Regions from separate parts of the Luteipulveratus halotolerans genome, predicted to be linked through region 4. Evidence: riboswitches for the same ligand, from Rfam matches in the RefSeq annotation. Region 4 holds a riboswitch; each other region holds the start of a gene.
What was found. A riboswitch is a leader RNA that binds a small molecule or an ion and turns the genes downstream of it on or off. The one in region 4 is predicted to bind S-adenosylmethionine.

Region 1 (2,194 bases), 840 kb from region 4:
GCAGCCGACGCTGCACGTACGTCGCGACGGCGCCGATCTCGGGCGCGTGCGCCGTGTCGTCCAGGACGAGGAAGGTGGGCATGTCAGCTCGCCTCCTTGGGCAGGCCCGGAGGGTTGATCTGCGAGGTGGGGACGGCCTCGTTGCTGAGGTCCCAACGGCTCAGGACCTTGGCGTACGAGCCGTCGGCGATCGCCGAGTTCAGCGCAGCGGCAAGGGGTTGGGCGAGTCCGGAGTTCTTCTTGCTGAGCGCGGCGATGAGGCCCTGCACCGTCGCGCCGCCACCCGAGAACCGGCCGATGATCTCGGTCTTGCCGCCGGTCGCGACGTGATAGGCGGCGGTGGGGTTGGGTCCGAGGTAGGCGTCGATGCGACCCGAGCTCAGGGCGAGGTAGTAGTCGCTCGCGCTCTGGTAGTAGACGATCTTGGCGGGCTTGAGGCCGGCTGCGATGTTGGCCTTGTTCCAGTCGAGCAGGATCTTCTCCTGGTTGGTGCCGCTGCTCACCGCGATCGTCTTGCCCTGGATGTCCTTGCCGCTCTTGACCTTCCAGCTGCCGCCCTGAGTCGCCTCGAAGGCGAGGTCGTCCTTGCGGTAGGTGGCGAAGTCGTACTTCTCCTTGCGCTCTTCGGTCACCGTCACGTTGGAGACGACGACGTCGTACGCCCCGGAGTCGGCGCCGAGGAACAGGTTCTCCCAGGAGGTCGTACGCAGGTCGAGACGGACGCCCAGCTTGGCCGCGAGGAGGTGGGCGATGTCGACCTCGACGCCGATGGGGGTCTTGTTGTCATCGGCGGTGAACGCCAGCGGCGGGGTGCCGCTCGCACCGGCGCTGTCGGCGATGGTGATGGTCCCCTTGTCGCGGATACGTGCGGGCAGCAAGGAGGCGGCCCGTGCGTCCTTGCTCACCGCGACGCGATGCTGGTCAGGAGAGGTGTTGATCTTCGCCGTGCTGGCGTCGTCGCGAGGGGCGGCGCTGGAGGGGTCGCTGCACGAGGTCGCGAGCAGTGCGACGGCGATCAGGGGCAGCCACGCAGGCGTCGTTCGAGTGATGGAGGGCATGCGAATGTCCTTGAGGTCAAAGCGGTTTCGGGTCTTCGGGGCGGAGAAACCCCGCGAGGTACGGCGGCCGATCAGCTCAGGAGGTGTCGGCGGTCCGGGTCAACACTGCGAGGACGCGACGCGCAGCAGGTCGACGTGACGCCGGCGGTGAAGCCGGGACGGTCGGACGAGCCGGCTGGTCCCCATCGTGGTGCTCCTGGTCGAAGGACCCGAGGTCCGCGCTTGCGAGCAGCCGGTCGGCTGCTGCCTGGTCGTCACCCGGAGCACCCCGCCGCGAAAGGAGGGTTGCTGTCCAGCAAGCCGGGGCTGTGCGCTGGAGCTCAAGACCTGGTGCTGACGCTAGGGCTCGTCAGGCCCGGCGAGCAACAACGAGGAAGCATCGTCTCATAACGCAAGATGAGATTAAGTAGTACACCTTGTTATGTGAGCAGATCGGCGACAGCCCGGGCGGTGGGCCACGAGTCGCCGAAGGTCCGGACGACACGGTCGGCGCGCAGCACCTCGTCGTCGGCGAGTCCGGTGCAGACCACGACCGCACCAGGAGATGCGGCGAGGAGCTGTCGCAGCGCGCGCTGCTCGACCTCGTCGAGCGTGGGCGTGCCGGTGATGATGACGTCCGCCCGGCCGGCCTGCAGCTGCGTCGACGGATCGACGGCGCCGTCGGCTCGGCCCTCGACCGCGCGACCGGGAGCGAAGCCGGCGACGACGCGGCTGCCGGGCAGCCGCTGCGCCAACGCCTGGGCGATGAGAGCGGCGTTGCCGCCGCTCGCGATGTTGCGGCGCCGCCGGATGTCGACGATCTCGACCGTGCCGGAGAGAGCGCCGGCGACGTCTCCGGTGGTGTGCAGGCTCCGGCGGGCGGCCTCGTCGTCGACGTCCTGGTCGGGCTGGGGGACCTCACCGTGCCGTCGGTCGGCGCACCAGCGCTCGAGAGCGTCGACCCGACCGGCGGCCTCGCGCAACCGCGCCACGTCGAGCACACCGTCGTGGACAGCTCGGACGACGGCGTCGAGTGCCGCACCGAACGTCGCCTCGTCGTCGCCCTCGGGCGTGTTGAGCACGGGGTTGCCGAGCGCGACCAGGTCGACGCCTGCGGCGACCGCTCGTACGCACGCCTCGGCGAGCCCGATCGACTG
Region 2 (2,194 bases), 770 kb from region 4:
GAGGTAGGTCGGGTTGTCCTTGTCCTCGGCGCGCGCGACGAACGCGTTGATGTAGGGCTCGGCCTCCGGGCGCTTCGGGTCGTCGTTGAACAGCGCCTTCTTCGGGTCGAGCTTGGCGTCGAGGGCGAAGTTGTTGTTGATCACCGACGCGTCGACAGACGGCAGCGAGGCCACGGTCTGCGCGGCGTCGACCGGGGCGACGGTGACCTTGGAGGCGCCGGTGTCGATGTCCTTGGGGGTCGACAGCGTGTTGCCGCCGCCCTTGAGCTTGAGCAGGCCGGCCTGCTGCAGCACGAGCAGCGCCCGCGCCTGGTTGGTCGGGTCGTTGGGGATCGCGACCTTGCCGCCCTGGGGGATCTGGTTGAGCGCCGTGTGCTTCTTGGAGTAGACACCCAGCGGTACGACGACCGTCGAGCCGATCGGCGTCAGGTCCTGGTCCGCCTCGACGTCGTACGTCGCGAGGAACTGCAGGTGCTGGAACAGGTTGAGGTCGGTCTGCTTCTGCGCGAGGGCGGGGTTGGCCTGCGTGTAGTCACCGAAGTTGACCACCTTGATGGTGATGCCCTGCTTGGCGGCGAGGTCCTGCAGCGGCTTCCAGTAGGGCGCGCTCGCCTCGGTCGTCCCGATGCTGACGGTCTGCGTGCCGCCCTCGTCGTCGTCGGACGCGACGGCCTTGATCGCGAAGCCGGCGGCGACGAGGACGACGACGCCGGCGGCTGCAGCGCCGAACAGAGCGCCCTTGCCGCGGCCGGGCTTGTCGGGCAGCGCGGGCGTCGAACCGTCAACATTCTCAGGGGTTTTCGGGGTCTCGGACATGGTGGTTCCTTTCGGTGCGGGCAGGGAGGACGGCAGGGTCAGCCGACCCCTGCGGGGTTGCTGCGGTGGGTGCGTGAGGGCTGTGCGGCGCGCCTGTCAGCGGCAGCGCGGACAGCAGCAACGACGGGTGGTCGTCGGTGCCGAGTGGTGCGTGTGGTGGTGCATGGGCGTCCTCGAAGGTCGGCCACTACGGGAGTGGAGTGCTTGCGCGAGGGTTGGTCGCGCCCGGTCGTCACCTGGAGCACCCCGCCACGTCCGTGAGGGTTGCCGCCCAGCAAGCCAGGGCTTGTCGCTGGGTCTCATGACCTGGGCCTACGGTAAGAACGCGTTCAGCGGGAAGTCAAATGGGTAACCCAACACGGGATTATGACGTGGGTCACGTCGGGACCGGATGTGACGAAGTGCGGAACGATCGCCTGACGGGGCCGATCCCGCTGTGTCCCAACAGGTCTCGCGCCTAGCGTGAGTACATGAGACTGCTCGTGACCGGCGGCGCCGGGTTCATCGGACGGCACGTCGTGGACGCTGCGACGGCAGCCGGTCACGACGTGACCCGGCTCGACCTGGTCGACGGTGATGACGTACGCGACCCGGACGTGGCCGAGCGCGCGGTGCACCGCGTCGACGTCGTCGCGCACCTGGCGGCCAAGGTCGGGCGCGGCGTCGACGTGGCGGACCTGCCGGCGTACGCCTCGCACAACGACGTCGGCACGACCACGCTGCTGGCAGCGATGGCACGCCGTGGCGTGCGCAGGCTGGTGCTCGCGAGCTCGATGGTCGTCTACGGAGAAGGGCGCGGCCGTTGCCCTCAGCACGGCGTCACTCGCGGGCGACCACGAGAGCCGGGTGCGCAGCCCCTCCTGGATCGCGGGCAGCTGGGCCGCCACGTGCACCAGCAGCGCGCCGACCAGCAACCAGGCCGTCGCGAAGTGGACGGCGACGAAGTCCCAGGGCCACGGGTAGTACTGCAGGACGTTGAGGAAGCCCGTGACCAGCTCGAGCAGCGCTGCGGCGACGAGCAGCCCGACCGCCGCACGCTCGGCGCCGTGCACGAGCGAACGCACCGGTGGCCACTGGCGCAGCCGGTGCTGCACGGACCACAGCTTGGCCAGCAGCAGCGGGATCGCCGCGATGCCGGTGATCACGTGGACGCCCTGGGTGAGGCGGTATCCCCACGCCGGCGAGGCCGGCGGAGGCAGCCACCCCCACGGATGCGCGTGGTATTGGCTGATCAGCCCGGTCGCGAAGCAGACGAGCATGGTCACGCCGACGGCGAGCCCGAGGCGAGCGGTGAGCGGCCGGCCACGCGTCGGTCACGGGTCGGACGACGGCCACCACGAGGGTGGGGCATCGGGCAGGCGGGGGAGCGTCGGCGGCA
Region 3 (2,194 bases), 490 kb from region 4:
TGCGGCTCGGCCGCGGTGCCGGCGCCGATCGCGCAGCCGGTCAGCGACAGTGCGAGGAGGGCGGAAACGGGCATGACGGCATGACGAAGTGTCTTCACGTGAGTTCCTTTGAAGGAGAGGGGAGTACGAGCGCTGTCAGGCGACGGCGACGTGCTGGCGTACGACCGGGTCGAGCCGGGCGATCGCCTGGGCGAAGCCGTCGGTGACCTCGCGCAGAGGTGCGCCCGAGGCGTCGTCGACCGTGACCGCACCGTCGGCGTCGATCGCGACGTGCTGGGACAGCACGAACCAGCCGGGGGTGATGTGGGTGGCGCCGAGGCTGGAGAGCACCGGACGCAGGGCGTAGTCGACGACCAGCACGTGCGCCGGCGTACCGCCCGTGGCCAGCGGCAGGACCGCCTTGCCCTGGAGGGCGTACTGGGGCAGGTCGAGGAAGACCTTGAGCAGCCCACCGAAGGAGGCCTTGTAGACCGGCGTCGTGACGATCACGGCGTCGGAGGAGGTCAGGGTCTGCACCGCATGGGCGACGTCCGCGTCGTTCGTGTCCGCACGCAGCAGCGCGTCGGCCGGCAGGTCGCGCAGCACGATCGGGCTGATGCTGTGGCCGGTACGGGTGAGGGAGTCGGTGACGGTGCCGAGGACGGCGTCGGTGCGTGAGGTTGAGCTCGGACTGCTGGAGATCGCGGCGATACGAGCCATGTGTTCCTCCTTGAGGGGACGCCGAGATGCCCTGATGGCCAAGGGTTTACGGCTGGTGTGCAGATGGGCAGGGGGCAGCGTCGTGGACGCGCCGGTGATGGCGCTGTGCGCCGGACGTGCGTCAGTCGCGACAGAGCGCGCTCGACACGCGCAGCAGGTCGACGTGCCGACGACGGCACAGAGTGCGAGTCATGAGGGCTGTGCTCATGGCAGATTTCACCCGTCTCGTCAGAGAGGCTGGGAGCTCGCGCTTGCGGCGACCGGCTCTGGTCGCCGCCGGGTCATCACCCGGAGCACCCCGCCGCGAGGGAGGGTTGCCGTCCAGCAAGCCGGGGCTTCGCGCTGGATCTCGTGACCTGCAGAGAAACTACCGAGCCATGCATAAGCATGGCAACACTCATCGAGAACGTTTCGTTATGCGGACGATCGTCCCGAGGACTGAGAGCGGGCGGTCAGCCGGCGTGCGCGTCGGGGTCGGAGCGATCGCGGCGGATCGGCTCGGTGACGGCGTCGCGCAGGTCGTCGCGCCGGCGGCGGATGTCGTGCGGGTCGTCGTCGGCGTCGTCCTGCCCGTGGATGGTGCCGACGTCCGATGAGGTCGTCGCCGAGTCGGCCGGCGACGCCTCGGGCAGTGCGGCGCTCACGGCAGTGCTGCCGGGAGCGGCCGACACATCGGGCGCGGAGCGGCTGGAGTCGACGTCCTCCTCGTCGTCCATCTGCGGGATCTCGAGGGTCTCGTCCTCGTCGTTGGACTCGCGCACGGTCACGACCTCGATGTCGGCCGGGTCGACCGCGGGCTCGGCCGGTGCCGCAGGAGCCGTCGCCGTCGTACGCCGCGCCACCGGGGGCGGCAGCAGCGACTCGTCGTCAGCGGTGCGCTCCTCGAGGCGTCGCAGTGCTGCAGCGCGTCGGTCGACGAGCGGGTCGTCCTCGGCGGCGGCGGCCTCCATCAGCAAGGTCACCCGCCGCAGCTCGGCGGCCAGCCGGATCCGGCGTTCGAGGTGGGTGTCGGGGCGTTCGCGGCGCGACTGCGCGTAGGACTCGACGACCGTGTCGACCGCGTCGGGGGCGGCCATCAGCGACAGGAGCGCGAAGTCGGCGGCCGGGTCGCTGACCGCGGCGCCCTCCCACGAGTCGAGTGCGACGACCTCGCCGTCGGCCACGCGCACGTCGCCGTCGTGCAGGCCGCCGTGGGTCGGGGTCGTCGCGAACCTCCAGAGGCTGACCTCCTCCAACGCCCGCTCCCAGCGGTTGAGCAGGCCCGGAGGGACGTGCCCGGTCGAGGCCGCGCGGTCGAGCTCGGCCAGGCGACGGCTGCGGTAGGAGTCGGCGTCGTACGACGGCAGGCCCGCCTCGTCGTACACGCGGGGGTCGGTGTCGTGCAGCTCGGCGAGGCAGCGGCCGAGCGAGCGCGCCTCTTCGGAGCGGGGCTGCAGGTCGCGCCACGTCACGGGTGAGCCGGGCAGCAGGTGCACGACGCCGACGGTGCTGCCGT
Region 4 (2,194 bases):
GTGCGTGGCCATCGCGCGGGTCAGCGCGACATAGGTGCCGGCGTCGAAACGGCCGACGAGCTTGGCGGCGTGGTGGTCGAGGTAGCCCTCGACCGAGAACCGACCGCCCCGCAGGGGCTGCTCACCGGCCTGCTCGACGACGCCGAATCGGCGGTCGAGCTCGTCGGCGCTGCGGTAGGTGGTGTGGGCGATGCGTCGCGCGAGGCCGAGTCCGTGCGAGGGCACGACACCTCGGTCGTAGTAGTCGCCGCCGTAGTAGTCGGGGTCGCCGGTGATGGCCAGGATCTGCGCCTGTCCCCATGCGATCTGGTCGGCCGCAGCGACTCCGGCGCTTGCGATGACCGCGGTGTCCTGGACACGGTCGGGGTAGGACGCAGCCCACTCGGCTGCGCGCATGCCACCCATCGACCCACCGACGACCAGACGCCACCGGTTGATCCCGAGCAGATCGGCGACCTGAGCCTCGGCCGCGACCTGGTCGCGCACGCTGATCTGCGGGAATCGCGAGCCCCAGGGCCGCCCGTCCGGCGCCGGGCTCGACGGGCCGGTGCTGCCACGGCAGCCACCGAGAGCATTGGTGGCCACCACGAAGTAGCGGTCGGTGTCGATGGCGCACCCCGGCCCGACGACCCCCGGCCACCACCCTGCTGTGGGCTGACCCGGGCCTGCCGCTCCGATGACATGCGTGTCGCCGGTGAGGGCGTGCTCGACCAGGACGGCATTGGCGCGGTCCGGCGCGAGCCGTCCCCAGGTCTGGACGGCGATCGTGGCCTCCGGAAGCGTCTCGCCGCTCTCCAGTGCCTGCGGCCCGATCCGGACCCCGAACGCGTCCGGGTTGCTGCCGGGAGGCAGCGGCTCGAGCACGTCAGGGCGCACACCGGTCGGTCGTCGGCTCAGCACTGTCACGGTGTCGCTCCCTGGTCAGGGGCCACATCGGCGCTGGCCCCGCGCTTGTCGGACCACCTGCAGGCCCGACCCTGTCCTCACCCGGGGCACCCCACCGCGGTGGAGGGTTGCCGCTCAGCCAGCCGGGGCTTGTCGCTGAGACTCTTGACGAGACCTGACGTTAGCAGCGGCGCGACACAGTCCCAACTCTCACAAGGCGATCTCTCGGGGGCTGGACCGCAGGTCCTGCGGACGGACACCGAGGCTCATCGCGTGGAGCACCAGCTCGGCCATCCGGGCCGGTCCGGCCTCGGCAGCGCGCTCGAGCGCGACCCCGGCCAACGCTCCGTTGCCGTGGACCCAGCACCAGTAGCCCAGCAGGGTGCCGGTGCCGGTGACCCAGTCCTCCGGAGTGATCGTGACGAGCTCTTGCAGCCGACGCGTGACCCGGACGACCTGGACGTCGTGCTCGACGCCGCCGCGTTGATCGGGTCGTCGCCAGGACGGCGTACCGATCGCCCGGGTCAGCGCCGTGCGCAGCCACGGGTCGGCGGCAGGCAGGTCGAGCGCGTCAGGGGTGAGCCAGCCCATGAGGTCATCGCGCAGCGGCAGGTCCAGCAGCGAGCGCGTCGCGATGCTCAAGACCTCCACCGGGAGCGCCGCAACCGGCGGCGCCGTGTCACCCGCGTCGACGACGGCCGCCCACGCTGCGGCGAGCCGTGCGCTGCTCACCTCACCCGGCTCCGCCGCCCGCACGGCAGCGGTGACCAGCGGGTGCCCAGGGCACACGCTGGCCGCCAGCGCGGCGCGGTCGGCGTACACCTCGATCTCGCGCAGGACCTGGTCGGCGACGGCGGGGACGCGGTCAGCGGTGGGAACGGGCCGGCTGGGGCCGAGATCGCAGCGACCGCACCCGCAACGCTGGAGGCGCCACCGGCCGTCGGCGACCAGCACCTCGTGCGCGGGGACGCCCATCTCGTCCGCGATGAGGGCGACCAGCTCGCTCACGTGCTCGTGGTCGTCGAACCCGATGACGTCGACCCGTTCGAGAGGGACGCGCTCCATCTGGTCGGCCACCGTCATGGCCACCGCGGCGAGGTCCGCAGCGGACGCGGGCACGTCGACGCGGGAGGTCGGACCGACGCCGGTGGCAGTGGTCGCGACCACCACCACCGACCGCGCAGGGACGAATCCGAGGAGGTAAGGAACGTAGGCGACCAGCTCTCCGAGGCCGCGCAGCTTGGCTGTCATGGACCGCAGCCTCGTGGGCTGCAGCCGTCACGTGCCATCGGGACGGGCCCTCCTGTGG

Region 1: linked by a shared signal. The riboswitch ahead of VV01_RS24915 (putative leader peptide) and the one ahead of metX (homoserine O-acetyltransferase MetX) in region 4 are both predicted to bind S-adenosylmethionine.
Region 2: linked by a shared signal. The riboswitch ahead of VV01_RS02770 (MetQ/NlpA family ABC transporter substrate-binding protein) and the one ahead of metX (homoserine O-acetyltransferase MetX) in region 4 are both predicted to bind S-adenosylmethionine.
Region 3: linked by a shared signal. The riboswitch ahead of VV01_RS24865 (putative leader peptide) and the one ahead of metX (homoserine O-acetyltransferase MetX) in region 4 are both predicted to bind S-adenosylmethionine.

Annotation. Positions count from the first base shown of each region.
Region 1 is NZ_LAIR01000002.1:2,082,487-2,084,680, reverse strand. It holds gene VV01_RS22810 (GNAT family N-acetyltransferase) at 1-82, opposite strand, end outside; gene VV01_RS10525 (ABC transporter substrate-binding protein) at 84-1,058, opposite strand; gene VV01_RS24915 (putative leader peptide) at 1,158-1,244, opposite strand; SAM riboswitch class IV at 1,272-1,386, opposite strand; gene VV01_RS10520 (glycoside hydrolase family 3 protein) at 1,478-2,194, opposite strand, start outside.
Region 2 is NZ_LAIR01000002.1:477,547-479,740, forward strand. It holds gene VV01_RS02770 (MetQ/NlpA family ABC transporter substrate-binding protein) at 1-816, opposite strand, end outside; SAM riboswitch class IV at 1,012-1,123, opposite strand; gene VV01_RS23770 (NAD-dependent epimerase/dehydratase family protein) at 1,287-2,194, shown strand, end outside.
Region 3 is NZ_LAIR01000002.1:757,263-759,456, forward strand. It holds gene VV01_RS04200 (ABC transporter substrate-binding protein) at 1-74, opposite strand, end outside; gene ssuE (NADPH-dependent FMN reductase) at 136-699, opposite strand; gene VV01_RS24865 (putative leader peptide) at 821-907, opposite strand; SAM riboswitch class IV at 942-1,056, opposite strand; gene VV01_RS04210 (phosphotransferase) at 1,152-2,194, opposite strand, start outside.
Region 4 is NZ_LAIR01000002.1:1,246,417-1,248,610, reverse strand. It holds gene metX (homoserine O-acetyltransferase MetX) at 1-906, opposite strand, end outside; SAM riboswitch class IV at 943-1,056, opposite strand; gene VV01_RS06480 (DUF4192 domain-containing protein) at 1,096-2,136, opposite strand.